2 regions of the Bacillus sp. LR--39 genome follow, and region 1 is predicted to be linked to the other one. Evidence: a T-box and tRNA genes for the amino acid it is inferred to sense, from the RefSeq annotation. Region 1 holds a T-box; the other holds one or more tRNA genes.
The links. The T-box of region 1 lies ahead of tyrS (tyrosine--tRNA ligase). A T-box ahead of a tRNA ligase gene usually reads a tRNA of that ligase, here a tRNA-Tyr.
Positions count from the first base shown of each region.

Region 2: it encodes a tRNA-Tyr, which carries the amino acid that the T-box ahead of tyrS (tyrosine--tRNA ligase) is inferred to sense. The anticodon was not compared.

Region 1 is NZ_JBSIOT010000001.1:85,992-101,268, reverse strand. It holds gene ACWHAR_RS00625 (TrmB family transcriptional regulator) at 1-603, shown strand, start outside; gene ACWHAR_RS00620 (AzlC family ABC transporter permease) at 676-1,407, shown strand; gene ACWHAR_RS00615 (AzlD domain-containing protein) at 1,404-1,727, shown strand; gene sr7p (small protein SR7P) at 1,768-1,893, opposite strand; gene tyrS (tyrosine--tRNA ligase) at 2,013-3,278, opposite strand; T-box leader at 3,329-3,561, opposite strand; gene acsA (acetate--CoA ligase) at 3,615-5,333, opposite strand; gene ACWHAR_RS00595 (GNAT family N-acetyltransferase) at 5,492-6,124, shown strand; gene ACWHAR_RS00590 (acetoin utilization AcuB family protein) at 6,149-6,793, shown strand; gene ACWHAR_RS00585 (acetoin utilization protein AcuC) at 6,790-7,956, shown strand; gene motS (flagellar motor protein MotS) at 7,966-8,655, opposite strand; gene motP (flagellar motor protein MotP) at 8,645-9,460, opposite strand; gene ccpA (catabolite control protein A) at 9,529-10,533, opposite strand; gene ACWHAR_RS00565 (bifunctional 3-deoxy-7-phosphoheptulonate synthase/chorismate mutase) at 10,813-11,889, opposite strand; gene ytxJ (bacillithiol system redox-active protein YtxJ) at 12,126-12,452, opposite strand; gene ACWHAR_RS00555 (YtxH domain-containing protein) at 12,478-12,891, opposite strand; gene ACWHAR_RS00550 (DUF948 domain-containing protein) at 12,924-13,346, opposite strand; gene murC (UDP-N-acetylmuramate--L-alanine ligase) at 13,502-14,800, opposite strand; gene ACWHAR_RS00540 (DNA translocase FtsK) at 15,041-15,277, opposite strand, start outside.
Region 2 is NZ_JBSIOT010000003.1:383,688-398,964, forward strand. It holds partial or broken gene ACWHAR_RS16805 (hypothetical protein) at 1-175, shown strand, start outside; gene ACWHAR_RS16810 (ABC-2 transporter permease) at 293-946, opposite strand; gene ACWHAR_RS16815 (ABC transporter ATP-binding protein) at 924-1,796, opposite strand; gene glmS (glutamine--fructose-6-phosphate transaminase (isomerizing)) at 2,178-3,980, opposite strand; gene glmM (phosphoglucosamine mutase) at 4,412-5,758, opposite strand; gene ACWHAR_RS16830 (CdaR family protein) at 5,776-7,215, opposite strand; gene cdaA (diadenylate cyclase CdaA) at 7,208-8,029, opposite strand; gene rsiW (anti-sigma-W factor RsiW) at 8,196-8,822, opposite strand; gene sigW (RNA polymerase sigma factor SigW) at 8,836-9,399, opposite strand; tRNA gene ACWHAR_RS16850 (tRNA-Gln) at 9,630-9,701, opposite strand; tRNA gene ACWHAR_RS16855 (tRNA-Tyr) at 9,706-9,790, opposite strand; tRNA gene ACWHAR_RS16860 (tRNA-Thr) at 9,810-9,882, opposite strand; tRNA gene ACWHAR_RS16865 (tRNA-Val) at 9,888-9,963, opposite strand; tRNA gene ACWHAR_RS16870 (tRNA-Glu) at 9,967-10,038, opposite strand; gene ACWHAR_RS16875 (DUF523 domain-containing protein) at 10,219-10,671, shown strand; gene ACWHAR_RS16880 (GNAT family N-acetyltransferase) at 10,690-11,166, shown strand; gene murQ (N-acetylmuramic acid 6-phosphate etherase) at 11,266-12,195, shown strand; gene ACWHAR_RS16890 (PTS transporter subunit EIIC) at 12,324-13,691, shown strand; gene pbp4b (penicillin binding protein PBP4B) at 13,710-14,993, shown strand; gene ACWHAR_RS16900 (glycoside hydrolase family 3 protein) at 15,040-15,277, shown strand, end outside.

The DNA of each region.
Region 1 (15,277 bases):
TATGCCCCGCTGGCCGGAAAGGAATTAATCGACCGGCTCCGGCACGATTTCGAGAGTTCATTCGGCTACCTTGAGGAAAAGTTATTGGCACTGGAAAGCGAGCAGGAGATGAATGTCATCCGCCGCATCAGCACGAATGATCATGTCATCAATGAGATGAAGGATATGATTGAAAAAGCCGAGGAAGAGTTGTGGCTGTCTGTCTGGGAACAGCAGATTCCCTTTATTCAAGAAGCCGCTAACAAACGCGCCGCCGAAAAATTGCCCGTCTTTTCGATTGTGTTCGGCCCTCCGGAAGTGAAGCTCGGAAATACGACACATCATAATATGTCTCCTGAAGTGGCGGAGAAACGGATGGGCGGAAGATTAACGATAGCTGCCCGAGATAATAAAGAAGTCTTAATCGCCAATTTTTCTCCGCAGACGAATGCCTGGGCCATTAAATCAGAAGATCCCGCTCTCGTTCTCGTGGCTATGGAATATATGAGGCACGATCTGATGTTCGCGGAGCTTGTGAAAGAAGTAGGGGCTGAGAAAGTTGAAGGCCTGATGAAACAAAACCATTCGTTATTTCATGTCGTCACCGGAAATCGGTTCATATAAATGTGAACCGTATTTTCTTTGATTTTTTCATTAGTCGTTATCATTATAATCTCTATGAAAGGAGTATAAAAAATGATTAACACAGAAGTGCAAAAAACCGCCGTTTCCCGGGAAATGAACGATACGTTTTTACAGGGGGTGCGGGATTGTGTGCCTACGCTGCTGGGCTATATGAGCATCGGTTTTGCTTTCGGCATCGTTGGCGTTGCCTCTCATCTAAGCATTCTTGAAATTTGTTTGTTATCCTTGTGTGTCTATGCCGGCGCCGCCCAATTTATTATTTGCTCACTCCTTGTTTCCGGGAGTCCGATTTCCGCCATTATTTTAACGACGTTTATCGTCAATCTGCGGCACCTTCTGCTGAGCCTGACCATCGCGCCTTATTTCACGAAATACTCTTTGCTGAAAAATATCGGCTTCGGGGCTTTGCTTACTGACGAATCTTTCGGGGTAGCGGTGAACAAAGCGGCTCAGAACGGCAGGTTATACGATAAGTGGATGAACGGCCTCAATATAACCGCTTACATGTGCTGGGTTATTTCCTGCGTGATGGGCGGGCTTCTCGGACAATGGATATCTGATCCTTACGCGCTCGGCCTGGACTTTGCTTTGCCCGCTATGTTTGCGGCGCTGCTTGTGCTGCAATTGCAGTCGTCCGCTTCGGAAAAGCTGAAGCACAGCCTCTCCTTAATTCTCTATATGATCATTTTTATGGTCTTGTTATCGTATTTCGTCCCGTCACACATCGCGGTCATCGCCTCAACCGTGATTGTGGCAACGATCGGGGTGGTGACGGACAAATGAGCATCAGCACACAAATGATCTGGATTATACTCGGCTGCATGATTGTTACGCTCGTGCCGCGCATTGTTCCGTTTATATTTGTCCGGAACATTCAGATGCCTGAATTGGCTTTAAAATGGCTCTCCTTTATTCCGCTTTGCATTTTGACGGCTCTGGTAACGGAAAGCATGATTGTGAAAACAAACAGCGCTTTGACCTTTGATTGGCAAGCCATGATCGTTCTCATCCCGACATTGCTTTGCGCAATGCGGACAAAAAGCTTATCCATCACGGTCATCACAGGAGTCGTGCTGATGGCCGCCGTCAGGCTGATATGGTGACAATCAAAAGCCTCCATTCCGCAGAATGGAGGCTTTCCCTTTATGATGTCGGATTTTCTTCTTCCGTCTCTGATTCCTCGGCTTTGGCTTCGGCGTTTATGCTTTGCTGCTGTTCCCAATGATCCCGCTGCAATCTTTCTTTTGCAATGGTAAACATGAAATTCACGGCGCAGCACCCCTTCCCTGTTTTGCTTATACTATGTACTGTACTCATTTCCCCGTGCAGTATTCACAAAACATAAAAAAGCAGCCTGCCGCATTGAGCGGCCGGACTGCTTTTTATTTTCAGTACGTGATCAGGAAGTATTTTTTCTTTCCGCGGCGCAGTACGGTAAATTGATCTTCAATGCGGTCTTCCGCAGTCAGAAGATGCCCGATGTCCGTCTGGCGCTCGCCGTTAATGTAAACAGCTCCGTTTTGAATGTCTTCGCGGGCCTGCCGTTTTGAAGGCGACAATTTAGATTCCACAAGCACGTCTACTAAAGACAGTTCTTCAGAGCGGTCTTTTTCAAACGAAGGTACATCTTTAAATCCTACCTTGACGTCTTGAGCAGAAAGCTCTTTAATATTGCCGCTGAACAGCGCCTGGGAGATATGAACGGCCTGCTCAAGCGCTTCGCGGCCGTGTACAAGAACAGTCACCTCTTCAGCGAGACGTTTCTGCGCTTCTCTTTTCTCAGGAGCCGTCTCCGTTTTTTCAGCATAAGCTTCAATTTCCTCTTTTGATAAGAAAGTGAAGTATTTTAAGTATTTGACGACGTCGCGGTCATCTGTATTGATCCAGAACTGGTAGAATTCGTACGGCGATGTTTTTTCTTTATCAAGCCAAATGGCTCCGCCTTCCGTTTTGCCGAACTTCGTGCCGTCAGCTTTTGTGACGAGCGGAATGGTAAGACCGAAAGCTTTCGCCCCTTCTTCTTCAGATTTTCTGATCAGTTCAAGACCGGCCGTGATGTTGCCCCACTGGTCACTGCCTCCGATTTGGAGTTTGCAGTTCTTTTCTCTGTACAGATTCAGAAAATCGTAGGATTGCAGGATCATGTAGCTGAATTCCGTGTAAGAAATTCCGGTTTCAATCCTTGAGCTTACAGTATCTTTCGCAAGCATGTAGTTAATTCCGAAGTTCTTTCCGACGTCGCGGAGAAATTCAATGATGCTCAGCTTTCCGATCCAGTCAAAGTTGTTCGCTATGACAGCGGGGTTTTCTCCGGCCTCGAAATCTAAAAATCGGGAAAGCTGATTTTTAATTTTTTGCGACCATTCGACAACGATATCCTGAGTATTTAACGTACGTTCCGCTTTTTTGCCGCTCGGATCGCCGATCAGTCCCGTCGCGCCGCCTACAAGCGCAATCGGATGGTGGCCTGCAAGCTGGAAACGGCGCAGTGTCAATATCGGCAGAAGGTGTCCGATGTGCAGGCTGTCAGCCGTCGGGTCAAACCCTGAGTATAAACGGATTTTTTCTTCGTTCAGCTGTTTATTCAGTCCTTCTTCATCCGTCATTTGCTGGATTAAGCCGCGGAATGATAAATCCTCTAATAAGTTAGTCATTTTGTCTGCTCCTTTGTTTATGAAAATAAAAAACGCCCCTTCGTTTAAAACGAAGGGACGATATAATCGCGGTACCACCCTACTAATAAAAGCATAAAAAAGCTTTTATCACTCTTTTTGATAACGGACCGTGTCCGTTCTTTCACTACTGAAAGCCTTGGAAGGGCTTTGTTCGCAAAAGCGGTTCATGAGTGTATTCGGCATATCTTATGTGCTGATTTTCACCGGCCATCAGCTCTCTTGAACAATCAGATACCCTACTTGTCTCAATCAAAACCTTTTCGTATGAAGCTTACTCATTTTTAACATAAATAAGATACGATGTCAACGCCGTCTTTAATCTTCCATTGTGGACAGGTCGCCTGCCGGCAGGTTCAGCTCCCACGCCTTCAGCACACGTCTCATAATCTTTCCGCTCCTTGTTTTCGGAAGTTTATCTTTGAATTCAATTTCCCGCGGTGCTGCATGCGCGGCAAGCCCCTGTTTTACAAAGAGGCGAATGTCCTCCTTCAGCTGATCGGATGGCTCATGCCCTTCTCTGAGCGCGATAAACGCTTTAATAATTTCTCCCCGGACAGGGTCCGGCTTTCCGATGACGCCGGCTTCGGCAATCGCCGGATGTTCAACAAGTTTGCTTTCGACTTCAAACGGGCCGACGCGCTCGCCGGATGTCATGATGACATCATCGACTCTGCCTTGGAACCAGAAATAACCGTCTTCATCCATATAAGCAGAATCTCCGGAAACATACCAGCCGCCCGGCATGAAATAAGAATCATATTTCTCTTTGTTGTTCCAAATGGAATCCATCATCGACGGCCAGCCCTTTTTAATGGCGAGATTTCCCATTCGGTACGGCGGAAGCTCATTTCCCTGATTGTCAACGATCGCCGCTTCCACTCCCGGAATCGGTTTTCCCATTGAACCCGGCTTGATCTCCATGCAAGGATAATTGCAGATGAGCTGTCCGCCCGTTTCTGTCATCCACCACGTGTCGTGGATGCGCTTGCCGAATACTTTATGTCCCCACTTGATGACCTCGGGGTTCAAAGGTTCTCCGACACTCAGGACGTGACGAAGTGAAGTAAGGTCAAATTTGGATGCCATTTCATCTCCGGCCCCCATAAGCATTCTGAAAGCCGTCGGAGCGCTGTACCAGACGCTGACACCGAGCTTCTCAATCGTGCCGTACCAGTTTTCCGGACTGAATCTGCCGCCGACGATCACATTCGCCGCTCCGTTCAGCCACGGCGCAAATATCCCGTACACCGTCCCGGTCACCCAGCCCGGGTCCGCAGTGCACCAGTAAATATCGTCTTCTTTAAGATCAAGCACCCACTTGCCGGTCTGGTATTGCTGAATCATGGCTTCATGAACGTGGAGCACACCTTTGGGCGTTCCGGTAGATCCTGATGTGTAGTGAAGCAGGTAGCCGTCTCTTCTGTCCATCCATTCAATATCAAGTCTCGTGCTTTCTCCCTCAGCCGCTTTATCATAATGGATGATTTTATCTCCCGCTTCTTTGCTGCCGCCGACAATGAAAATATGCTCGAGGTCGGGCAGGCTGTCCGCCGGAATCCGTCCGGCCAGTTCAGGTGTCGTCACGACAACCCTCGCCTGGCTGTTCAAGAGGCGGTCTTTGACGGCGCCTTCCATAAACGCTTCAAATAAAGGGCCGGCGATCGCACCGATTTTAATTGCGCCGAGCATGATAAAGTAAAGCTCCGGCGAACGCGGCATGAAAATAAAAACGCGGTCCCCTTTTTCCACGTTTCCATACCGTCTCAGTACATTTCCCGCCCGGTTCGATTCCTCCATCATTTCTTTAAATGTGTATTTTTCATCCCGGTTCGCGTCCTTGTAATACAGCGCTACTTTGTTTTTTCGAAATGATTCGGCATGACGGTCAATCGCTTCATACGCGGCATTCAGCTTTCCCGTCTGATGCCAGGAAAACTCCGCTTCGACCTCTTTCCAATCGAAGCTGCGGTACGTTTCCTCATAATTTCGCAGATGATAATTCCCCTTTTCCGCCGGCAACGCTTTCAAATTCATGCAACATCCCCCTTTGCTTATCTATAGACTAATTATAGTAGATGTTCACAGTTTTCTCAATTTTTAAAATATAAATTACAACACTATTGAAAACGCTTTATATTTTGTTATGCTTAAAAGAGATGTGTTTTTATTAAGAACCGACAGGCGGTGAATCAGTGAAACATCATAAAACGTACCATTCTTCATCAATTCAGACAGCAGCCGGCCCTCTTTTAGTAGAAGGGCCCGTACCTCCAGAGGACCTAGCACAGTATGAGTTTCATGAAGGCCTGACAGCCTTTCGCCTTCCTCATGAACAGCACAAAGCGTTAATCGAGATCGCCGGGCTTCCTGAAGGTCGGATCATTATCGCCAGGGACGGACAGACGATTATCGGCTATGTGACGTATTTATATCCTGATCCGCTTGAACGGTGGTCTGACGGAAATATGGAAGACCTCCTTGAACTCGGGGCGATCGAGGTCGCTCCCGGCTACAGGGGCTGTTCTGTCGGAAAAACGCTGCTGACAGTCAGCATGATGGATGAACAGATGGAACGGTACATCATCATGACGACGGAATATTACTGGCATTGGGATTTAAAAGGAATGAAAAAAGATGTGTGGGAATACAGAAAGATCATGGAAAAGATGATGAATGCCGGGGGTCTTGTCTGGTTCGCAACGGATGAACCGGAAATCAGCTCTCATCCGGCCAATTGTCTGATGGCCCGCATCGGCAGGCACGTCAGTCAGGAGTCAATTGAACAGTTCGACAGGCTTCGTTTTTATCAGCGATTTATGTATTGACTGACATACAAAGGGGATAAAAAGATGATTGCAGAACAAATCATGAAACGGGACGTCATCACCGTCTCAAAACACGACTCCATTGAAACAGCCGTCCGTAAAATGAAGGCATATCATATCCGCCATCTCCCTGTCATCGACGACGAGCTGCACGTCATCGGTATTGTCACAGACAGAGACATTAAACAGGCCGGCCCCGGCAGCTTTGAACAAAAGGAACGCGGCGTGTTTCTGACAAACAAAGTGGAGACCATTATGAAGCGGAATGTCATCTGCGCTCATCCGCTTGACTTTGTGGAAGAAATATCCGCTTCCTTTTATGAGCACGGCATCGGCTGTCTGCCGATTACGGTAAACCATAAGCTGACGGGCATTTTAACGAAAACTGACGTGCTCCGGACTTTCGTCAGCCTGACAGGCGCGGCCCAGCCGGGATCACAGGTGGAAATCCTGGTGACGGATATGACAAAAAGCCTTGCTGATCTCAGCTGCATGTGCCGTGATCTTCAGCTGCAAATCCTGAGTGTGCTCGTCTATCCCCATGATTCCGCCGGGTCGAACATTCTCGTCTTCCGGGTGAAGACGATGAATCCGCTCCCTTTTATCCGTGCCGTTCAAGAAGCCGGATACAATGTCTTATGGCCGAAACATTTGAGGGATCAGCCATGAGAGACAGCGTTTTTGTTTACTCGCCTTCTTATCAGACGTATCAATTTCATCAGGATCATCCGTTCAATCAGCAGCGCGTGCTTTTAACATACGATCTGCTTCAGGCGGCGGACGCGTTTGACGAGGGAGACATCGTCACTCCGCGCACGGCCGCTAAAGAAGAGCTGGCTCTCGTTCATACGGAGGATTATATACAGGCGGTGGAACTAGCGGGTGCGGGCCGGCTCCCTGCCGCAGAAGGAGAAAGCTACGGTCTCGGAACGGAAGACACCCCCGTTTTTGCCGGCATGCATGAAGCCGCGTCACTTCTGGTGGGCGGCACCTTAACAGCGGCTGATTATGTCATGACGGGACAAGCCAGGCACGCCTGCAATTTAGGAGGCGGCCTTCACCACGGCTTCCGCGGCAGAGCCTCAGGCTTTTGTATCTATAATGACAGCGCCGTGGCCATCCAATACATCCAGAAGAACTACGGGGCAAAAGTGTTATACATTGATACAGACGCCCATCACGGCGACGGCGTTCAATTTACGTTTTACGACAGGTCTGATGTCTGCACTGTTTCTTTTCACGAGACCGGGCGTTATTTATTTCCCGGGACGGGACAGGTACTGGAAAAAGGAAGCGGGCAAGGCTACGGCTATTCTTTTAACATTCCGCTGGATGCTTTCACAGAGGACGATTCCTTTCTTCACGCTTACAATACGGCCGCCTCAGAAATCGCGGCTTTTTTTAAGCCGGATGTGATTCTTACCCAAAACGGTGCAGACGCCCATTATTACGACCCATTGACACACCTGTCCAATACAATCTCCATTTATCAGGAGATCCCGCGGCTCGCTCATTCATTAGCCCATCAATATTGCAGCGGCAGATGGATCGCGGTCGGCGGCGGCGGATACGATATTTGGAGAGTCGTCCCGAGAGCATGGAGCCGCATTTGGCTTGAGATGAAAGGGATTGATCCCGGGGAGTGCATACCGCAGAAATGGATCGATAAATGGCAAAAGCACTCCCCATGCACGTTGCCCGCTTTTTGGAGTGATCCTGAACAATTATATCCTCCGATTCCCCGCAAAGAAGAAATTTCAGAAAAAAATGCCCAAACCGTGGAAAAAGCACTTTTTGCCATCCGGTCTGAGCAGCGGTATAAAACAAAATAAAAAACGACCTTATGAGGAGGTCGTTTTTTTGATCACAATTTCTACACGGCGGTTTTCTTTCATATGTCCGGGACTTTTGTTGTCCTTCATAGGTTTCGTATCCGCATACCCGGCAGAGATAAACCGTTTGGCGGAAAAGTCTTCATTCGCGGTAAAATACCGGATCACACTCGCCGCTCTTGCAGACGACAGCTCCCAATTTGACGGAAATTGATAGGTGGAAATCCGGCGGCTGTCCGTATGGCCTTCTACCTGTATGTCATTCGGAATTGTCTTTAAAAGCACCGCGATCTGATGCAGAACCGGCTCGGCGTTTTTCAGCACATCCGCTTTTCCTGTCTGAAACAGAACGGCCTCCTGCAGCACAAGAACCACTCCGCGCTCATCGCGCTTCGCCGTCAATTTCGAACTCAAATGATGCGCTTTTATGTATGTCTTCACGTTTTGTAACAGCAAATCCTGTTCTTTATTTTCGTTTGCTTTGTCTGATGACGCCGATTCACCCCCGCTGCCGTTTGTATGAATCGATGAAACGGCAGATTGAAATTTTTCCGCGTCTATTTGCGACATCGAAAAAAGCAATATAAAGAACACGAGAATGAGCGTGATCAAGTCAGCGAACGTCACCATCCATCTCGGTGAACCGCCGGAATGTTCCGATTTGTTTCTTCTTTCAAAACGCTCTTTTCTAAGCTTCATGGACAGCGCCCTTTTTCTTGTTCGCAGGCTGTCCTTTACGCCAGTCTTCTCTTGAGCTGAAGACAACGAGCTGACTTTCGAGATTGCGGGGATTTTTGCCCGATTGGATGCCGACAACCCCTTCGATCATGACCTGTTTGATGAAAATTTCACTTTCCGTTTTTTCTTCAAGCTTTGCCGCGATTGGGATAAACACCAAGTTGGCAAGCAGCGCTCCGTACAGCGTCGTCAATAGCGCAACGGCCATGTTCGGTCCGAGGGTATGCGGGTCATTTAAGTTTTTGAGCATGAGAACGAGCCCGACGAGCGTCCCGATCATTCCCCAGGCGGGTGCGAAATCACCGGCTTTTTCAAAAACGCGTCTTCCTTTTCTGTGTCTTTCTTCCATCGCGGCGATCTCAGAATCCATCACCAGCCGGATCGTTTCCTCGTCCCAGCCGTCAATTGCAAGCAAAAGCCCTTTTTTTAAAAACGGATCCTTGATCTCACGCGCCTGGTCATCCAGAGACAGAAGCCCCTGCCTGCGCGCCTGCTCCGAAAGGCTGACAAATACTCTGACAAGCTCTTTCACATTGTCATCCTGACGGGAGAATACCTGTTTCAGAACAGAAGGGGTTTTCTTTAAATCCCTCGGCGGAAAACTGATAAAGATCGCCGCAGCAAGGCCGCCTGTGACGATTAAAAAAGAAGTCAAATCTAAAAATGAACTGATTCCCGCCAGTCCCGTCCCTGACAGAATACCGATTGCGACAATAATACAGCCTAACATAAAGCCAACGGGCGTCAGATAATCAAAACGTTTCATATCTTCTCCTTACTCAAGTAAAAAAGCAAGATTCCACCCCTCAGAGTGAAGCTTGCTTTTCCGTTTTTTTATGACTTGGTTGATTGTCTTAATTCGATGCGGTGAGGCAATTCGACGATATGCTCTTCAACCGGCTCTTTGTTCATCAGTTTTGTCAAAAGTCTCATCGCCACGGCGCCGATATCGTACGTAGGCTGCACGACTGTTGAAAGCTGAGGGCGGACCATCAGGCTCAATCTCGTATTGTCAAAACCGATAATATCAAGATCATCAGGAATCGAAAGACCTTGATCTTGGGCCGCATGGATAATGCCGAGGGCCATTTCATCCGTCGCAGAAAGAATCGCCGTCGGTTTCCGGTCAAGGCCCATCAAGCTTTGAAGCGCCTCCATACCGGAATCATAGGTGTAATCGCCTTCCGCTACGAATTGCTCGTTAAACGGAATCGCCGCTTCTTCAAGCGCCAGTTTGTACCCTTGCAGTTTTTTCGAACGGTTGATCGGCTCTTGCATCGGTCCGGAGACGAATGCAATATCGCGATGCCCTTTATCAATGAAAAGCTTAACGGCATCATAAATCGCCTGTTCATAATCAATGGCGACAGAAGGCGTCTCGCCCTGTTCTTCCACTGATGCCGCCAAGACGATCGGCACAGGAGAGCGCTTAAATTCTTCGACATGCTCGTCCGTAATGTTGCCGCCCATAAATACGATACCGTCCACTTGTTTGCCAAGCATCGTATTTAACAGATGCAGTTCTTTCTCAAGATTTTGGTCCGAGTTGCTTAATATAATATTATATTTGTACATCGTCGCGATATCTTCAATTCCACGCGCAAGTTCAGAGTAGAAAATGCTTGAGATATCAGGGATGATGACGCCGACCGTTGTCGTTTTTTTGCTTGCAAGCCCTCTTGCCACCGCGTTCGGGCGGTAGCCGAGCCGGTCAATGGCTTCCAATACTTTTTTTCTGGTCGTCGGTTTTACATTCGGGTTGCCGTTCACGACGCGGGAAACAGTCGCCATACTGACATTTGCTTCTCTGGCCACATCGTATATCGTAATGTTGCTCACTGAAACCACTCCTTTTACTGGATACACTTATCCTTATCTATAGCATAAACACTTTATGTAAAGAAATGTCGTACGATTTCGCATTCTGTCGTTTATGATTGTAAGCGTAAGTCAGTAGTGTACATTATTTTTCATTATTCATCAAATTTAAATATCTCTCATGAAATTATACGCGTTTTTCCCAGTGATGAAAACGTTCACTTTCATTTTATAATTAAATAAAATGAAGATACGAAAAAAAAGCCGCGCGAGGCGGCCTTTAAAGAGCGGAACGTTGTATTATGCTTTTACTTTCAGCATTGGCTTTAATTCGTTCAGCCATTTCTCGAATTCAGGTATATCCATCTGCTGCGCAGAGTCTGAAAGGGCAACGGAAGGATCAGGGTGAACTTCGGCCATCACGCCGTCAGCGCCGATCGCAAGCGCCGCTTTTGCTGTCGGAAGCAGGAGATCGCGGCGGCCTGTTGAGTGTGTGACGTCAACAAACACCGGCAAGTGAGTTTCCTGTTTCAAAATCGGCACGGCAGAAATGTCGAGTGTGTTTCTCGTTGCCGTTTCGTACGTTCTGATTCCGCGCTCACAAAGAATGATTTGGTCGTTTCCTTGTGACATGATGTATTCAGCTGCATTGATGAACTCTGAAATTGTTGCGGCAAGACCGCGTTTTAACAATACCGGCTTTTTAACGGAGCCGGCCGCTTTCAGCAATTCAAAGTTTTGCATGTTCCGCGCGCCGATCTGAATGACGTCAATGTAATCAATCGCTTGCTCAATGTGTGCGGGCGTTACGATTTCACTGATCACCGCGAGGTCATATTCATCAGCGACGCGTTTAAGAATTTGCAGGCCTTCTACGCCGAGACCTTGGAAATCATACGGACTTGTGCGGGGTTTAAACGCGCCCCCGCGCAGGATTTTAATGCCTTGTTTTTTCGCTGCGGCCGCTACTTCGGCAACCTGCTCATAGCTTTCTACGGCACAAGGTCCGACGATGAATCTCTGATCGCCGTCACCGATTTTTTCACCTTTTATGTCAACGATCGTATCTTCTGCTTTTTTCTTCCGGGAGACGAGCAACGCTTTGCTGTGGTCCTCTTCTTGAAGTTCAAGTCCGGCTTTGAAAATTTCTTTGAAAATATGCTGGATCGTTGAGTTTTCAAATGGGCCGTCATTGCTTTCAATTATGCGGTTAAGCATTGTACGCTCTCTGACAGGGTCAAATCGGTTGACACCCTGTGCTTCCTTTGCTTTACCGATTTCTTTTACAACGGCTCCGCGTTCATTAATTAATTTAAGGATTTCTAAGTTTAGTGCGTCTGCCTGCTGTCTTAGGCTCTCTAATTCCTTGTTGCTCATCTTTTTCATCCCTTCTATGCTATGTTTTATTTTAATGGTTAACATGCATCTTACTACAGTTATGCGAAAATAGGAATATGAAATAATAAATTTTTTCACATTCGGCTTTATCACAAAAACGCTTTTAAGCTTTTATGCGTTGAAGCGGTATATATTGATATCCTACATGATCCGGCTGAAATGATCAATAGTTTTTTTCAAAAAAAAAACCGCCGGTATCAACCGGCGGCCAGCAATTATGAAAGGTGCTGCTCTATTGCGTTTTTTGTGATTTGTGAATGAGACGCGTGCCATTTCACTTCGCCGTTTGCAATGACGAATACTTGCGGACTTTCATGTTTCACGCCGTATGTCTCGGCGATATAGTTTGAAAGCGGCCGGCTGTCCTGCACCTGCAGGTAATAAGAAGGCACTTCCGAATGCGCCGATGCAAAGGCGTCAAACTCCTGAAACGCGGCTTGGCTGATCGGGCAGGTTGTGCTGTGTTTCAAAAACACGAGCGTGTTTTCTTTCTCAGCGGCATTTTTGAACTCTTCTTCAGACGATATCAGCTGTTTTGTCATGTCGGTTATCTCTCCTTATTGAAGATCAGCGATTTGCCTGACCGGCTTTTTCCCCGGCGTCTTCCGCTTCGGCCTTGATGCTTTGGGCCGTGTCCTGCATTTCGCTTCTCGTCTCTTCGGCTTTCTCGGTTAGTGTGCTCTTAGAACGGTCTTTTAAATCCTTCACTTTATTCATAATCTGGCCTGACTGATCAGCTACCAGCTGGGTGATATTAGATGTTTTGTCCTTGGCGATGCTGACATATTGAGAGCCTTTTTCTTTCGCGTCGGCCGTCATTCTGTCCGTCTTATCCTTTAACGCAGAAGCCTGACTGCCGAGATCGTCGCGCAGCTCCTTACCTGATTTAGGCGCCAGAAACAACGCCGTTGTCGCGCCGATAATTCCCCCGATCAGCGTTCCGATTAAAAAATCCTTACTATTGATTCCATCTTTGCTCATTATGATTCCTCCTTAGTGGATTTTTCTTATGATTAAAGCGATGTTTTTTTCTTTTGCTTCCACTTGTCCCATATTTCCATAGCGGCCTGGCTCCAGGTGACAACCTGACTGATCTTATCCTGATTCTCTCTTACAGAGGCCGTAACGGAACCTGCTGCCTGCTTTATGGATGTATTAAACTGCTGGACGGAAGTTCCCACTTCCTGGACAGCATGGACAACCGTATTTAATTTCTCTGATTTTTCCTGAATGTCTTCCGCGAGACGGTTTGTCTTATGTAACAGCTCGGTTGTCTCTGCGGTAATGCCTTTCATCTGCCCTTCAAGGCCGTCTAAAGTCGATGCTACGTTTGTTAAGGTCATCTGCACGGACTTTAATGTTTTGGACAGATAGATGACGAGGATGAGAAATGCAACGGCAATGAGTGCGACGCTTAAGTAAAGAATGATGATCATCTAATACCTCCTTAATGCAGGATATAGTGGTATATACCCAATTCTTAAAATGATAAACATATATGAAAGATCTGTATGTATACTATTTCTCCGTTTCTCGGTAAATCCCTTTGCAGCACGCACAAAAAAGCAGTGAGAGCCCCACTGCTTTTTCGTTACGCTATGACGTTTTCATAGGCTCTCATATATTTTTGAATGTCTCCGGCGCCCATGAAGATCAGCACTGCGCCTTCATGCGCTTTTAACACGGATGTGTCATTTTCTTCAATGAGTTCTGCATTATCGATTTTTTCCTGAAGATCCGTGATCGTGAGCTTGCCGACGTTCTCGCGGGCAGAACCGAAAATGTCACACAGATACACGCGATCGGCCGCGCTTAAGCTTTCTGCGAATTCATCCAAGAATGATTGCGTCCGTGTAAACGTATGCGGCTGAAATACCGCGATGATTTCACGTTCGGGATATTTTTGGCGCGCCGCCTCAATCGTGACTTTGATTTCAGTCGGATGGTGGGCGTAGTCGTCGATCAGCACCTGGCTGCCGATCACTTTTTCATTGAATCTGCGTTTGACGCCGCCGAATGATTCAAGTCCGAGCTTAATCATGTTCACGTCTATCTCTTCATAGTGGCAGAGCGCAATGACCGCTAAGGAATTGAGGACATTGTGATGGCCGTATGCCGGGATGTAGAACGTATCGTAAAACGTATTGCGGACAAAGACGTCAAATGTCGTGCCTTCCGTATTTTTTACGATGTTTCTCGCTTGAAAATCGTTTTCTTCTCCCGTGCCGTAATAAACGACAGGCACATTGGCGTGAATTTTCGGCAGGTACTCGTCATCACCGCAGGCAATGATGCCTTTGTTGACTTGAAGCGCCATGTTTTGGAAAGCATCAAACACATCGTCAATGTTGGCGAAATAATCAGGGTGGTCAAAATCAATATTCGTCATAATCGCATAATCAGGCTGATAGCTTAAGAAATGACGGCGGTACTCGCAAGCTTCAAATACAAAGTATTCGCTGCTTTCATTTCCTCTGCCCGTTCCGTCCCCGATAAGAAACGAAGTCGGCTTCGCCTGCTGCATCACGTGTGCCAAGAGGCCCGTTGTGGACGTCTTGCCGTGTGCGCCCGTTACCGCGACACTTGTATATTTTTTCATATATTCAGCTAAAAATTTATGATATCTGATGACAGGAATCCCTTCAGCGAGCGCCTTTGCGATTTCCGGATGAGAATCAGGGAATGCGTTTCCGGCGATTACCGTTAAGCCGGGTTTGATGTTATCGGCGCTGAACGGATAGATCGGGATATTTCTTTTTTCAAGGGCAGCCTGAGTGAAAATCTGCTTCTCGATATCCGATCCCTGCACCTGATACCCTGTATCATGCAGGATTTGAGCAAGCGGGCTCATACCTGTCCCTTTTATTCCAACAAAATGATAAACAGTCATAATCGTACCTCCAACAAACGTCTATCTGTTCCCCAGTATATGACGCTCATTTCATTTTGCGACCGCCGCGGGCAAAAAGCCCGCACAGCGGCGCTTCCATTTATTTTTACGTTATCGTCAGTATCTGTAACTTTCTTTTTGATTAAACCTGCCGCATGATATTTCAGCGCGTGACAGTGATGCAGTTTTGATGGTCCATCCACTATCATACCATGTTTGTGAGAAAAATGAACGATATTCTTATTCTTGAGCAATGTCAGCGGCCGTAATCAGCACTTCACGGGGCTTGCTGCCCTTCGCTTCTGAGATCATGCCCTCGGCTTCCATCATGTCAATCAGCCTTGCGGCGCGGTTATAACCGATTCGGAACCTTCTTTGAAGGCTTGAGGTGCTGGCACTGTTTTGCTCCACGACGAATTGGCACGCCTCAGGAAACAGTTCGTCTTCTTCCTTGAGGGCAGTTCCCTGCCTGATCAG
Region 2 (15,277 bases), on a different contig from region 1:
GTGAAAAGAATCAATACCGCCGCGACTCAAACACCAAGCCAAGGAAACACAAGACATTGCATAATGTCAGAAGAGAATAAAGTGTGGCACCGAGCACTCGCAAACAGCAAAATCGACTATGAAAAATGTGAAATTAAAGATTGATTATGAGTACGATGTGACAACGCAGTTTTAATTAGAAGAACAGCCGCCTATTGTGCGGGCGGCTGTCTGCTTGGAGTTAAAGTGAATTAATGAGAGCCCATGCCATGCCTTATCCTGTTGTCACAGCATAAAATCATTAAACACGCTGCTAAAATTCTTTTTTATGATATATAGCTGCGGCAATGAAAAATGAAATGATATATAAGATAACGCCGATCAAGAGATATATAATCGGAACATATAAAGAAGGATTTATATGCAAAAATGACAGAGGTACTTGTTCTGCTACATACCCAACGACACTTTGTAATCCAAAGGTAGCAAAAAGTCCCCCCATTGCCCCTCCAATCACGATAGCATCAGACTTTTCCGGGCCTATCATGTAGAGAAGAGGATAAACGATTGCACCGGCAAAGAGAACGATGAACGTTCCAAAAGAGACAATATTAAATATGCCGTCAATTGGTTCATCAGAACCCAGGCTGTATACAAGGAAAATACCATAAGATATTACAGCTCCGATCACAACAACCAAAAGATAAAAGACATAGTGACTTTGAACAATATTTGTTCTGCTGACCGGTAAAGTCAGGACATACCTGTCATAGCCAGACTTGCTCTCATACTTTATAACCTCAAGGGCGGGCATAACGACAAACAAAATAATCAGCATTGCAACAAAACGATGCATTGAAGCATCCCCAAAATAAAAAATGACTGCTGATACCAATATGGCCAACCCCGTGTATGCAAAGAAACTCCGATAAACCAAGTAATAGTTAGTCAGTAACAGACCTCTCAATGTTTTCACTCCTCGTTAAAAAGACGCTGATTTCTTCTATGGAAAGGGTGTTGGCCGTTACGCCATTCGGCAATTTCTGTTGATCCGATACAAGCACACTCCAATAAGATCCATGATTCCTTTTTGCTAGAACGATATCTTCGTCAAGCTCAGCCAATCGGCCCTCATCAACGTCTATAACAGTATAGCTTTCAAGAACCTTATCTTTCTCTTCATTTAATAAAATTTCGCCATCTTTCATAATAATGATATGGCTGGCTATCTTCTCGACATCAGTCATAATGTGCGATGAAAGTAAAATACCGCCGTTGCTTTTACTCACAAAGCTTTTTAATTCATTTAACAGGTCATCTCTTGAAGAGGGATCAAGTCCTCCCGTTGCTTCATCCAGAAGTAATAATTTTGCATTATGCGACAAAGCAACAGCTACGGATAACTTCATTGACATGCCGCGCGAGAATGTATTCACTTTTTTGTCCATAGGTAAAGAGAAAGAATGAACCAACCGGTAAAAATGATCTTGGTCCCAAGCACCGAATAGTTTCTTAAATACATGATTCAGCTGCTTTATCGTAAGGTGCGCAGGAAGATTCATCGCATCAAATACGACCCCAATATCTTCTTTGAACTTTATATGTTTATCCAAATTCTCTTTACCAAAGATTTTCACTTTACCTCTATCCTGAGAGATTAATCCTAATATCGTTTTAAATGTTGTTGACTTGCCTGCGCCGTTATCACCGATAAAACCGACAATTGATCCGGCAGGCACATTGAATGTAACATCCTTTAAAACAGCTTTATGACCAAAAGATTTGCTGATGTTTCTGATTTCTAAAAGGTTTGACATCATTCCACTCCTATCATTGCTGTCAGGACTTTTTTTGAGAATTGAACCGGATTATTGCAAAAATGTTGTGATTTTTATATCTAGTCGAGGTATTCATAAAGAGGCAGGAGCCGGCAAATACAACAGGGATTTTAAAGTCATAAGCATAATGTGGATGTGTAATCGATTGATTACATTTATATAATGGATATTCATGATGAAAATTGCTGGAGGTGATTACTTTCCGATGAGGTTTTAACCGGAATGCATCTCGTATTATAAAGCAGGTGTTAATCCTTTTCAATATATAAAAGGGGATTTCTTTACAATCGCAAAGAGTATGTATTTCTCATTTCCGCATTAAAAAACCCCTCTGGCTAATAACCAAAGGGGTTAAATATATTATTCCACCGTAACACTCTTCGCAAGGTTGCGCGGTTTGTCAACGTCACAGCCGCGGTGCAGTGCCGCATAGTAAGCGATCAGCTGCAATGGCACAACAGAAACCAGCGGAGCAAGCGCAGGGTTGACTTCCGGCAGGATGAATCTGTCGTCTGCGTCTTCTAAGCCTTTCAGCGAGATGATGCAAGTGTTGGCGCCGCGGGCCGCGACTTCCTTCACGTTTCCGCGGATGCTCAGGTTGACGTGTTCTTGTGTCGCAAGCGCAAAGACCGGTGTTCCTTCTTCAATCAGAGCGATTGTTCCATGCTTCAGCTCGCCGCCGGCGAAGCCTTCCGCCTGGATGTAAGAAATCTCTTTCAGCTTCAGGGCACCTTCGACACACACGAAGTAGTCAAGGCCGCGGCCGATGAAGAAAGCGTTTCTTGAAACAGTCAGGTACTCACGTGCGATCATTTCCATTTCGTCCTTCTGGTCGCAGAGGGCTTCCATGGCGTTTGCCGCAATACCTAATTCTTTGACCAAATCAAAACCGATATCAACGCCGTTGCATTCTGCTGCAACGGACGCAACGATCGCGAGGACGGCAATCTGAGCCGTATACGCTTTTGTTGATGCAACAGCGATCTCAGGGCCTGCGTGCAGAAGCAATGTGTAATCCGCTTCACGAGAAAGCGTTGATCCCGGAACGTTTGTAATTGTCAGCGCTTTGTGACCCAGCGCTTTGACTTGAACAAGCACGGCGCGGCTGTCCGCTGTTTCTCCGCTTTGAGAAAGGAAGATAAAGAGCGGCTTCTTAGACAGAAGCGGCATGTTGTAAGAGAATTCACTCGCTACATGCACTTCAACCGGTACGTTTGCCCACATTTCAATATATTGTTTCCCGACAAGACCGGCATGGTAGCTCGTTCCGCAAGCCACGATATAAATGCGGTCCGCTTCCGCCACGGCGTCAGCGACATCGCCGGCCACGGCCAGTCTGCCGTTTTCGTCCTGATACGTTTGGATGATTTTGCGCATAACAAGCGGCTGCTCATCCGTTTCTTTTAACATGTAGTGAGGGTATGTGCCTTTTTCGATATCACTGGCGTCAAGCTCAGCAATATAAGACGCACGTGTCATGACTTCACCGTCAAGGTTTTTAATCACGGCTTCGTCTTTTGTCACGATCACCATTTCTTTGTCCAAAAGCTCAACGTATTCATTCGTTACTTGAAGCATAGCCATCGCGTCAGATGCCACGACGTTAAACGTATCTCCAAGACCGATTAACAGAGGGCTTTTGTTTTTTGCAACGTAAATGGTGTCTGTGTTTTCACCGTCAAATAATGCAATTGCGTAAGAACCTTTTAACAGAGTCAGTGTTTTGCGGAACGCTTCTTCTGTGCTAAGTCCTCCCGCCACAAATTGCTCGATCATTTGAACGACTACTTCAGTGTCCGTGTCGCTTTTCAGTTCAACGTTTTCAAGGTATTCGCGCTTCAGCTGAACATAGTTCTCGATCACACCGTTATGAACAAGTGTAAAGCGGCCGAGTGCGCTTTGATGCGGGTGAGCGTTCAGGAAGCTTGGTTCGCCGTGAGTCGCCCAGCGTGTATGGCCGATTCCCGCTTGAGATTCAACCGTGTGATCCACCACTTCACGAAGGTCGGCGATGCGGCCTTTTTCTTTGTACACATGCACGCCCTGCTCATTCGCCACAGCAATACCGGCAGAGTCATAACCGCGGTACTCAAGCTTCTCTAATCCTTTTAACAAAATCTCTTTCGCATCAAGCTGACCGATATAACCTACAATTCCACACATATTTTCTTCCTCCTAAAGGTGCAAAAGGAGACGAAGAAAGTCAAATTACAAGGGGACTTTCAATCGTCCCCTCCCACATGTTTTTTTGGAAGATCATGTGATTTCTCTTTGTTCGGAGAGTCGCCCCTCCGGTTTGAAGAAATCCTTACGGCTGTGATCTAAATGAATCAGCCGGGAGGCATCCGCCGAAAATTCGATAACCTCCATCCTCGTCAACTAAGCCGTTTTTCGGGCGCTTAGTTCGGGCGCTGTAATTATAAAAGATGCAAACAATCCCGCCTTTCCTGCAAGTGAAAAACAAAGGCTGAACAAGCTTGATTTTACAGCATGTGCCAAGGACGGTCAATTATTTTTTGCCGCCCCGGCATCATGTTTACTATCATATTATGCTGATCGCACTTGTCTTGTTCGCTCTCTGTTTATAAACTTCGCTACTCCGCTCCCATTTCTGTCCGCACGACATCCACGATTTTTGTGACATATTCGTCACAAAGCTCTTTTGTTCTCGCTTCGGCCATCACGCGGACGAGCGGTTCGGTGCCTGACGGGCGCACTAAAATCCGGCCGTCTCCGTTCATTTCTTTTTCCACTTCAGAAATAACGGCCTTCACCTTAGCGTTTTCTTCTACCTTATATTTATCCGTCACTTTCACATTCACTAAGAGTTGCGGGAATTTTTTCATTTCATCCGCAAGTTCTGAAAGGGTTTTGCCGGACGCCTTCAGCGTATTCACAAGCATGATCGCGGACAAAAGACCGTCGCCGGTAGTGTTGTAATCAAGGAAAATAAGGTGCCCCGACTGCTCGCCGCCGACATTATAGCCGTCTTTTTTCATCGCTTCTACGACATAGCGGTCGCCGACTGCCGTTTGAACGCTTTTGATTTCTTCTTTTTCAAGCGCTTTGTAGAAACCGAGGTTGCTCATCACGGTCGATACGACGGTATCATCCTTCAGACGGCCTTCTGATTTCAAATACTTCGCGCATATGTACATAATCTGATCACCGTCGACGATGTTTCCTTTTTCATCAACGGCAATGAGGCGGTCGCCGTCGCCGTCAAACGCAAGGCCGATATCGGCGTTTTTTTCTTTGACGAAAGCACTCAGCGCTTCCGGGTGTGTAGAACCGACGCCATCATTAATGTTCAATCCGTTCGGAGACGTCCCCATTGTAGATACGTCAGCATCGAGATCGGCAAAAAGGTGCGTCGCAATAGAAGAGGTCGCACCATGGGCGCAGTCAAGCGCTACATGAATGCCTGTGAAATCTTCGTCCGCCGTCTGCTTTAAAAATTGCAGATACTTTTGAACGCCTTCAAAATAATCGTTTACAAGCCCGAGGTCCGCGCCTGTCGGTCTCGGCAGCTTATCTTCCGGTTCATCCATGAGACGTTCAATCTCGGCCTCCTGCTCATCAGAAAGCTTAAAGCCGTCCCCTCCGAAAAATTTAATTCCGTTATCCTGTACGGGGTTGTGAGAAGCGGAGATCATGACGCCCGCCTCAGCATCCATGGCTTTCGTTAAATAGGATACCCCCGGCGTAGAAATAACGCCGAGGCGCATCACTTCAGCTCCGATCGATAAAAGTCCGGCGACAAGGGCTCCCTCCAGCATATGTCCGGAGATACGTGTATCACGGCCGATCAGCACTTTCGGGCGCTGCTTATCTTTGGTCAGGACATAACCGCCAAAACGCCCAACTTTAAAGGCCAGCTCTGGCGTAAGCTCGCTGTTGGCAACACCTCTTACACCATCTGTTCCAAAATACTTGCCCATTTTGTATCGCTCCTTTTTCATTCTGTTGAAGAAGAATCAGCGCTTGATCCGTCTTCATCCTGGTCTTGATTTTGATCCTGGTTTTGACTTTTATTCTGATCGCTGTCAGTGTCGTCTTCCCGGTTCTTGTTCTTGTCTTTGTCTGCGTCTCCGCTTGTGCCGTTCTTATTGCCGGAATCAGCGGAACCGCCGTTATTTTTATTTGAACTTGTGTTTTTCTTAGAAGTCAGCTTAATCTTAACCGTGTCTTTTGACAGGGACCATGTGACGTTTTGCGGGCCGTTTACTTCAAGCTTTACAGAGTGCTCTCCGTCATCCAAGTCCGAGACATTGGCATACAGTTCAATGTCCGACTTTTTCAGCGCCTTAATGTTGGCGGGAGAGCCTTTGGCCGTAATATTTATCGCCTGCGATTCAAGATCGAGAAACTCAATCTGCTGTGAGCCTCCCAGTCCGACCGTCTTGATTCCGACATTGTCAAAATCCTTTTTGTCTTCACTGTCCACTTTAACATGAAGCGTGATTTTTTCCGGTGATACCTTAGTGACACCCTTAGGAAGCGGGATATCGGCATTGATATCGGTATCTTTATCAATTTTGCCTAAATCAAGAGATACGCCGTCAATAAATTCAAGTGAATCCAGCACATCCTGCGGGCCGTAAACCGTCACCTCACTCGGATTCGAGTCAATGCTCGCAACGCTCACCCCGTCCGGAAGACTTCCCTTCCTTTCGATTTTGAAAGGAAGCTTTTTGCTCGGACTGGCTACGGGAACCGTCACTTTAATGACTGACGGTTCAACATCAACAGGAAGTGCGTTGCCGTCTTTGTCATAGACGGTCACTTTCACTTCCTTTTCAATGGTCTCATTTGCATTTTCAAGGTTCACGGATGCTTTGACAAGTGAAATGTTATCAATCACATTTTTCGAACCTGTAATCTGCACGTTTTTCGGGCTGATAATCGGCTGCTGAGGGGTGTATCCCTTTTTCATTTTGCTTTTATTGTAGTATTCAACTTCCACGGGAAAACTCTCAGCCGTTTTTTCCTGAATCGTAACCGTCGTGACTGACGGGTTAATGGAGACCGTCAGTCCGTCCGATACGTTTTTCGCCTTCAATTCGACCTTATGAGTCCCGGTCTTCAGCTTATTCATATCGGCGTATATCTCAAAATTCTTCGTCTGTCTCGCCTTTTTCACCGCGCTTGTCGAGCCTTTAATCGTGACATTTACGGTCTGGGGCACGCCGGTGACAACATAGTTCGCTTCATCATAGTATGCTTTTACAGGAATATCAGTAAGCGTAGCCTCGTCAGTCGTTGATGTCGGAAAAAAGGATTCCCCCGGCTTTTTCGGAGTCGGCGCCTGGTTGTTGTTAACCGCAACGTAAAGCAGCAGCGCAAAGAGCAATGCAATGATCTTTACAGCCCAGCGGTTGTTTAAGAATTTATCCATTTTTCTTGCCCCTCCAGTACCAGCGGTTAGAAGAAGTATCTCTGGCGTTCTTCTTAAACTCGGCTTCAAGCATTTCTTTCAGTGCTTCTTCCGTCAATTCTCTGTGAAGGTCTCCGTTTTTGGCCACACTGATGGCGCCCGTCTCTTCAGATACAATAATGGTTAAGCTGTCCGTCACTTCACTGATGCCGACAGCCGCTCTGTGACGCGTCCCCAGCTCCTTTGAAATAAACGGGCTTTCAGAAAGCGGCAGATAACAGGCAGCCGCCGCAATCTCGTTATTTTTCATAATGACCGCTCCATCATGCAGCGGTGTATTCGGGATGAAGATATTAATCAAAAGCTCCGAGCTGACCTGCGCATTAAGCGGGATGCCCGTCTCAATATAATCACCCATTCCCGTATCGCGCTCAATCGCGATGAGTGCGCCGATGCGGCGTTTTGCCATGTAGCTGATCGATTTTGTAATCGCTTCAATTGTCTTATGCTGCGCTTCCTCCACGGGGGTTCCGCTCCTGGAAAAGAACCGGCCCCGTCCGAGCTGTTCAAGCGCCCGTCTCAGCTCAGGCTGGAATATAATGATGATCGCTAAAAATCCCCATGTTATCGCTTGGTCCATCAGCCACTGAAGCGTGCTGAGTCCCAAATATGAACTGGCCATCCGGACCAATACGATGACGACGATTCCTTTTAAAAGCTGAACCGCCTTCGTCCCGCGTATGACCATGATTAATTTATATATCACATACCAAACAAGGAGAATATCAACGGCATTGCCGAGGTATTGCAAAAATGGGATGTCCTCAAAAGCCATTTCCTCGTCCTCCAAGAATTCAGTCATTTCGTTTTTCTGTTATGAATTGTGCTGCATGAGCAATATGTACATCATATAGCGTGCTCATTATACCACATTTTGATTTCTCAAGTGAAATGAGCCAGCGCGGCGATGCACAAAAAAAAGAGTAAAGCGATTATACGCTTTACTCATCTTCATTCGGGTCCAAAGCGCTCACGACGCCCTGGCCCGCCGATTTCAGTTCGTACCAGACCCAGTCAAACAATTGGTTAATCTCTTCAATCTGCCCGGTGACTTGTCCGGCTGAGGCCATGTATTTTTCTCCGTTGACGACGGTCACATTGCCGTCGACTTTTCCTTCAATGAACAGCTTGCCGTTTTTTACTGTGACATCGCCCTTTACAGTCTCGCCTTCAGGGACGGTGACCGTGTGATTCTGCACGACAAGGTTCGGCTGTTTGGACACACTGAAATTGTGGTCATTATGCCAGCTGTTGAAAAAACCGCCGCCCATTAAAATCACAAAAACCGCTGCGGCTGCAATCATCGGATGAGTTTTGATCCATCGTTTTACAGAAGCGCGTTTTTTCTCTTTTGGAAGATTCGCCATAACTTTGGCAGTAAAATCAGCAGGGGCCGTGACATGCGATGTGCTTCGGACGAGTGCTACGGATTTCTCCATTTCATGAAAATGCCGTTTGCAATTCCCGCATGACTGCAAATGTTGTTTTAATACGTTTTCATCTTCAGGAAGGATATCTCCATCAAGATGCTTATGCATAAGCTGCACAATCTGTTCAGGACAGCTCATTTCATCACCCCACTTAAAGATCCCTCAATTGTTTTCTAAGAGCCTCTCTGCCTCTGTGTATCCTTGTCTTGACGGTGCCGACAGGGATATTCAGAATCTCCCCGATTTCAATTAAAGAGAGTTCGTCAATATACTTTAATACAATAACCGTTCTGTACTTGTCAGGCAGCTTTAAAATCTTTTTCTGAATTGTGTCCGACAGCTCCAATGACAATACGGCGTCTTCAGGGAGAACCCCGTCCGCGGCGATCTGCGAATACATCGTCAGCCCTTCTGCTCCCGCTACTTCTGCGTCCAGATAGTAATCAGGCTTTTTCTTGCGGATTCGGTCAATGGTCAGGTTGGTCGCAATTCTGTAAAGCCACGTTGAGAACTTTCTGTTGATATCGAAACTGTCGATATTGACATACGCTCTGATAAAAGCTTCCTGCGCAATATCTTCCGCCTCGTGAACATTGCCGAGCATGCGGTAGCAAAGCTGGTAAATCTTATCTTTATAAAGGTCAACGATTTCTGCAAACGCATTTTGATCGCCTTTTTTGACTTGCTTGATTCTTTTTTTAATCAGGTTTTCCATGTTTTATCTTACCTCTGCCCTTCACCGGTCTGTATCTATACGTTGTTTGTTTTAAAAGGTTTCATTTTTTTATTACATTTATTTTACCAAATTTCAGGCAGGGTGTAGATGAAAAATACAGAATATACTGCCTTAACAGCAGCTTAAAAATAGTATATCTGATGAACAATCAGAAATTGAAGCAAAATGCTGATAAAAAAAAGACACCTTTATGCAAAAGGTGTCTGAGACTGGGCTAGCTGGATTCGAACCAACGCATGACGGAGTCAAAGTCCGTTGCCTTACCGCTTGGCTATAGCCCAAAAATGGTGGAGGGGGGCAGATTCGAACTGCCGAACCCTGAGGGAGCGGATTTACAGTCCGCCGCGTTTAGCCACTTCGCTACCCCTCCGTATTTTTTTGTAAAACAGTGCCGGCCAGAGGACTTGAACCCCCAACCTACTGATTACAAGTCAGTTGCTCTACCAATTGAGCTAGGCCGGCAAATATGGTGGAGGATGACGGGCTCGAACCGCCGACCCTCTGCTTGTAAGGCAGATGCTCTCCCAGCTGAGCTAATCCTCCATATGACCCGTACGGGATTCGAACCCGTGTTACCGCCGTGAAAGGGCGGTGTCTTAACCGCTTGACCAACGGGCCGTTGTGTCCGCGTCGAGCTGACAAAAGTTATTATATACAGGTTGTACCCCATTTGTAAAGAGAAAAATTATTTTTTTTATTTTCAAACTTTTTTACTCGTTTTTTAACTGAAAAACTCATCCCTCCTCTCTTATTTCATTTATGATGAAAGTATCAAAATATTGAAGGGAATGGACACAGATGATCTTAGTCAGCTCTTGTCTCGGCGGTATCGAATGCAGGTATAACGGCTCTCACGCCGCTTCGGAAAAAATCCGCAGACTCGTAGAAGAAAAGAAAGCTGTTATGGTCTGCCCCGAACTTTTGGGCGGCTTCACCACTCCCCGCGAACCGGCGGAAATCATCGGCGGTACGGGCGAAGACGTGCTGAACGGAACAGCAAGAATCGTAACGGCATCAGGCGAAGACGTTACGGCTTTATATATGGACGGCGCGGAAAAAACGTTAGCATACGCAAAAGAAATAGGCGCCGCAACGGTCATCCTTAAAGAAAACAGTCCGTCCTGCGGCAGCAGCTTTATCTATGACGGCACTTTCTCAGGAAAAAAAATAATCGGAGACGGCATCACTTCCGCTCTTTTAAAACGGGCAGGCTGCCGTGTTCTATCAGAAGACGAATTGGATCAATTATAAAAAAGGAGAGTAGATATCATGGATGTGGCCCTGTCCTTTTATAAACCGGAGCATGCAGACGGGCTGAACGGGTTTGTGCTGAGTGAAGAAGATAAAAAGTTCACAGCTCTGCCGATAGATGTCCTGCCGCATGCTCTCGTCATCCGGGATCGCTACCCGACAGTCATTTTAAAAGAAGACCGCCCCGTCGGTTTTTTCATTTTACATACCTCAAAAGAAACCATTGCCCCGTATTCGAACAATGTGTCTGCCATTTTGCTGAGTGCGCTGTCCTTACATGCGCCGCATCAGGGAAAAGGTTATGCCAAACAAGCGATGCTGCAGCTCCCCGCTTTTGTCGCAAATTACTTTCCTTGGTGTGATGAAATCGTGCTTGCTGTAAACCATCGCAATCATCGTGCAAAGAACCTGTACCGGTCTTCCGGTTTTATTGATAAAGGCCGTCGCACGATCGGCCCCATCGGCGAACAGCACATTCTGCATCATTTTTTGTGAAAGCGCTTGATTACTTATCTCATTCCTGCCGATTTTTCTTGAAACATATATTCAGAAGCCCATATACTTCAAGTATTAACGACTTGGGAGGGTACAATCATGACAGACCGGCTTAACATTCACAGATTGACCACAGAAACCAGAAATCCGCAGACCGCTTCAATCCATCAAGCAGACACGATGGAAATTCTCCGCATCATTAACCAAGAGGATTTCAAAGTGGCTGAAGCCGTTCAGCAGGTGCTGCCCGATATTCAGATTGCCGTTCAATTCGCCCATCAGTCCTTACGGCGAAACGGCAGGCTGATTTATGCGGGAGCGGGCACAAGCGGCAGACTCGGTGTACTGGATGCGGTTGAATGCCCGCCTACATACAGCGTAAGTCCCGACTCCGTCATCGGTCTGATGGCCGGAGGAGCAGACGCCTTTTTGCAAGCGGCTGAAGGTATAGAAGACAGCGAGGAAACCGGCGCTCTCGATCTCAAAACAATCGGGCTTACCGCAGAAGACACCGTGATCGCCATCGCGGCAAGCGGGCGCACGCCGTATGCGGCCGGTGCGCTGAAATACGCAAAAACAATCGGCGCCAAAACCGTCGCACTCACATGCAATAAGGACTCATTGATCAGCACTTATGCCGATCACAGCATTGAAGTCGTCGTCGGCCCCGAAGTGATTACAGGGTCAACACGAATGAAAGCGGCGACGGCACATAAAATGATTCTGAACATGATTTCCACGGCCGTGATGATCAAAAGCGGCAAAGTGTACGAAAATTTAATGGTGGACGTTCATGTCAGCAACGAAAAATTGAAAGAACGCGCAATCGGCATTATCCAAAGCATCACGGGCGTTCCGTACGACAAGGCAAAAGAAACGCTTGAGGCCGCAGGCAGCCATGTCAAAACGGCAATCGTCATGCTGAAGACGAATTCGGACGAAACACACGCGAAGGCACTGCTCAAAGAATCAGACGGCTTCATTGATAAAGCCATTGAACAGCACCTTTCAAAAGAAAAAGAACGCTGATCGTTCTTTGGTGAAACATAATGTGCTTTTACGAGCCCGCGCCGTTTTCATGATCGGCGCAGGCGCTTTTAGGACGCGTTTCAGGCACAGCTCCCCGGGAAAAATCGTACGGAAAAAGGAGGATCTCCATGAGCAAAGAGGCATTTTATCAGTCACTGGCCAAAGATATCCTGGACAATTGCGGCGGTTCATCGAATATTTCAGGCTTTACCCACTGTATGACACGCCTGAGGATTACGCCTTTAGATCAGGACAAAACGGATATTGAAGCGCTGAAACAGCTTGACGGGGTCATAGGCGTCGTCGAAGCCGAAACACTGCAGATCATCCTTGGCACGGGTGTCGTCAATCATGTCGCCGACGCTTTCGCAAAACTTATGTCATCCGGAAAAAACATTGATTTAAAAGAAGCCGCCTCACGAAAAAAAGCCGATCTCAACAGAAAAAACACCACACCCATCAAACTGTTTCTGAGAAAAATATCAAGCATCTTCATTCCCCTTATTCCCGCACTCATTGCATCAGGTTTAATTACCGGTATTACGAAAGTCGTCATTCAGGCCGGCTGGCTCCCGAAAGAATCCCAAATCGCACTTATTTTAACGGTTATCGGTTCAGGCTTATTCGCATACCTCGGCGTCCTTGTCGGCATCAATGCGGCGAAGGAATTCGGCGGGACTCCCGCGATGGGCGGCCTTGCGGGTATATTGATCCTTAACCCTGAAATCGCCAATATCAGTTTGTTCGGAGAGAATCTGCTCCCTGGCAGGGGAGGATTAATCGGCGTTCTTTTCGCTGCGGTTTTTATCGCTTATACCGAACGGTTTATCAGAAAGTACGTCCATCAATCCATCGACATTATCGTCACGCCTACATTGTCTTTACTTATCACCGGGCTGGTAACATATGTCGTTTTTATCCCTGCAGGCGGTTTTATTTCTGATCTGATTACATCTGGTTTATTGTCGCTGCTGAATGTCGGGGGAGTGCTCTCAGGGTTTGTGCTGGGAGCCGCCTTCCTGCCGCTTGTCGTCACCGGCCTGCATCAGGGCTTGACTCCCGTACATTTGGAATTAATCCGATCAATCGGAGATGACCCGCTTCTTCCGATTCTCGCGATGGGAGGCGCGGGTCAAGTAGGGGCGGCCTTCGCCATTTTTATGAAAACCAAAAAAGCCTCATTGAAAAGAGCGATCGGCGGCGGACTTCCATCCGGTCTGCTCGGAATCGGAGAGCCGCTCATCTTCGGCGTCACGCTCCCGCTCGGCCGGCCGTTTTTGACGGCGTGTTTAGGGGCGGGAATCGGCGGCGCCTTTCAAGCCCATTTTCAGGTGGCTACTTTTTCAATCGGTGTCTCCGGCCTTCCGCTCTCGTTTCTCGTACAGCCGGCTCAAATCGTTTTGTATATCATCGGTCTCTTCATCTCTTACGGGGCGGGCTTTGTCTTCACTTATGCGTTCGGATTTAAGGATGATATGGCTGCTGAATTTGAATAAACCGGGAGGGATCAGAATATGAAAACACTGACAGCCGCCATACTCACAATGGTCATCAGCCTCTCCTTCCTGCCGCAGCACAAAGCCGAAGCCCAATCCAAATTATACGACACAGCAAAGCTCAGAAAGGTTGATCAAATGATTGAAAAAGACATCGCAGCAGGATTCCCCGGAGCCGTCCTCGTCGTCGTAAAGGACGGACGGGTGATCAAAAAGAAAGCATACGGCTACAGCAAAAAATATGACGGGACTACCCTTTTATCCCGTCCGAAAAAAATGAAAACATCAACCATGTTTGATTTAGCTTCCAATACAAAAATGTACGCGGCCAATTTTGCACTACAGCGACTCGTCAGCCAGGGAAAGCTTGATGTGTATCAAAAAGTCTCGGCTTACCTTCCTGATTTCAAAGACGGAAAAAGCGATCCGATTCAAGAAAAAGACCGCATTCGCGTCATCGATGTGCTCCAGCATCAATCCGGTCTGCCGGCAAGCTTTTATTTCTATCAGCCGGACACCGCAGGCCCTTTGTATTCACAAGAACGTGAGAAAACGATCCGTTTTCTCACCCAAATCCCGCTTGAATACAAACCGGGAACAAAACACGTATACAGCGATATCGGTTACATGCTTCTCGGCTGCATCATTGAAAGCATAACCGGAAAAACCCTTGATGCCTATGCGGAACAAGAACTGTACAAACCGCTGAAACTGACGCACACACTGTTCAATCCGCTGCAAAAAGGCTTTAAAGAAAAAGCATTCGCAGCTACTGAACGTTTAGGCAACACACGTGACGGAGTCATCCATTTCCCTCACATCAGGACGTATACGCTGCAGGGGGAAGTTCACGATGAAAAAGCATTTTACTCCATGGGAGGGGTGTCCGGTCACGCCGGGCTGTTTTCCAGAGCTGATGACATAGCCGTCCTTCTTCAAGTCATGCTGAACGGAGGCAGTTATAAACACGTTTCTCTCTTCAATAAAAGAACGGCCGATTTGTTCACAACGGCGGCATCCTCTGATCCGACTTTCGCTCTCGGCTGGCGGAAAAACGGCAGCCCGGATATGGAGTGGATGTTCGGCCCTTATGCAAGCAGGCAGGCATATGGCCATACAGGATGGACCGGCACCATCACGATTATTGATCCCGCTTATAAGCTGGGGATCGCACTTTTGACCAATAAAAAGCATTCCCCCGTCGTCAGTCCCGGTGAAAACCCGAATGTTTTTGAAGGGGATCTTTTCCCCACCGGAAGCTACGGCAGCGTCATAAAAACGATTTATGAAGCCATTGAATGACAACCCATGTCTTTGGTCCAAACTATGACGGCAGGAGGGCACCATCATGAAACTTGTCATCTCAGCTGTATTACTGTTGTTCATTGTTTTCGGCACGCATCATGCATCGACAAAACCGGACATTCCGTCACAGGCGGAACAAGCGGTATCCCGTATGACATTAGATGAAAAATTAGGGCAGATGCTCATGCCTGATTTTCGAAATTGGCAAAAAAAGGGGCAGTCATCACCTGAGGCTCTTACCCAAATGAATGACGAAGTCGCAGGGCTTATTCAAAAGTACC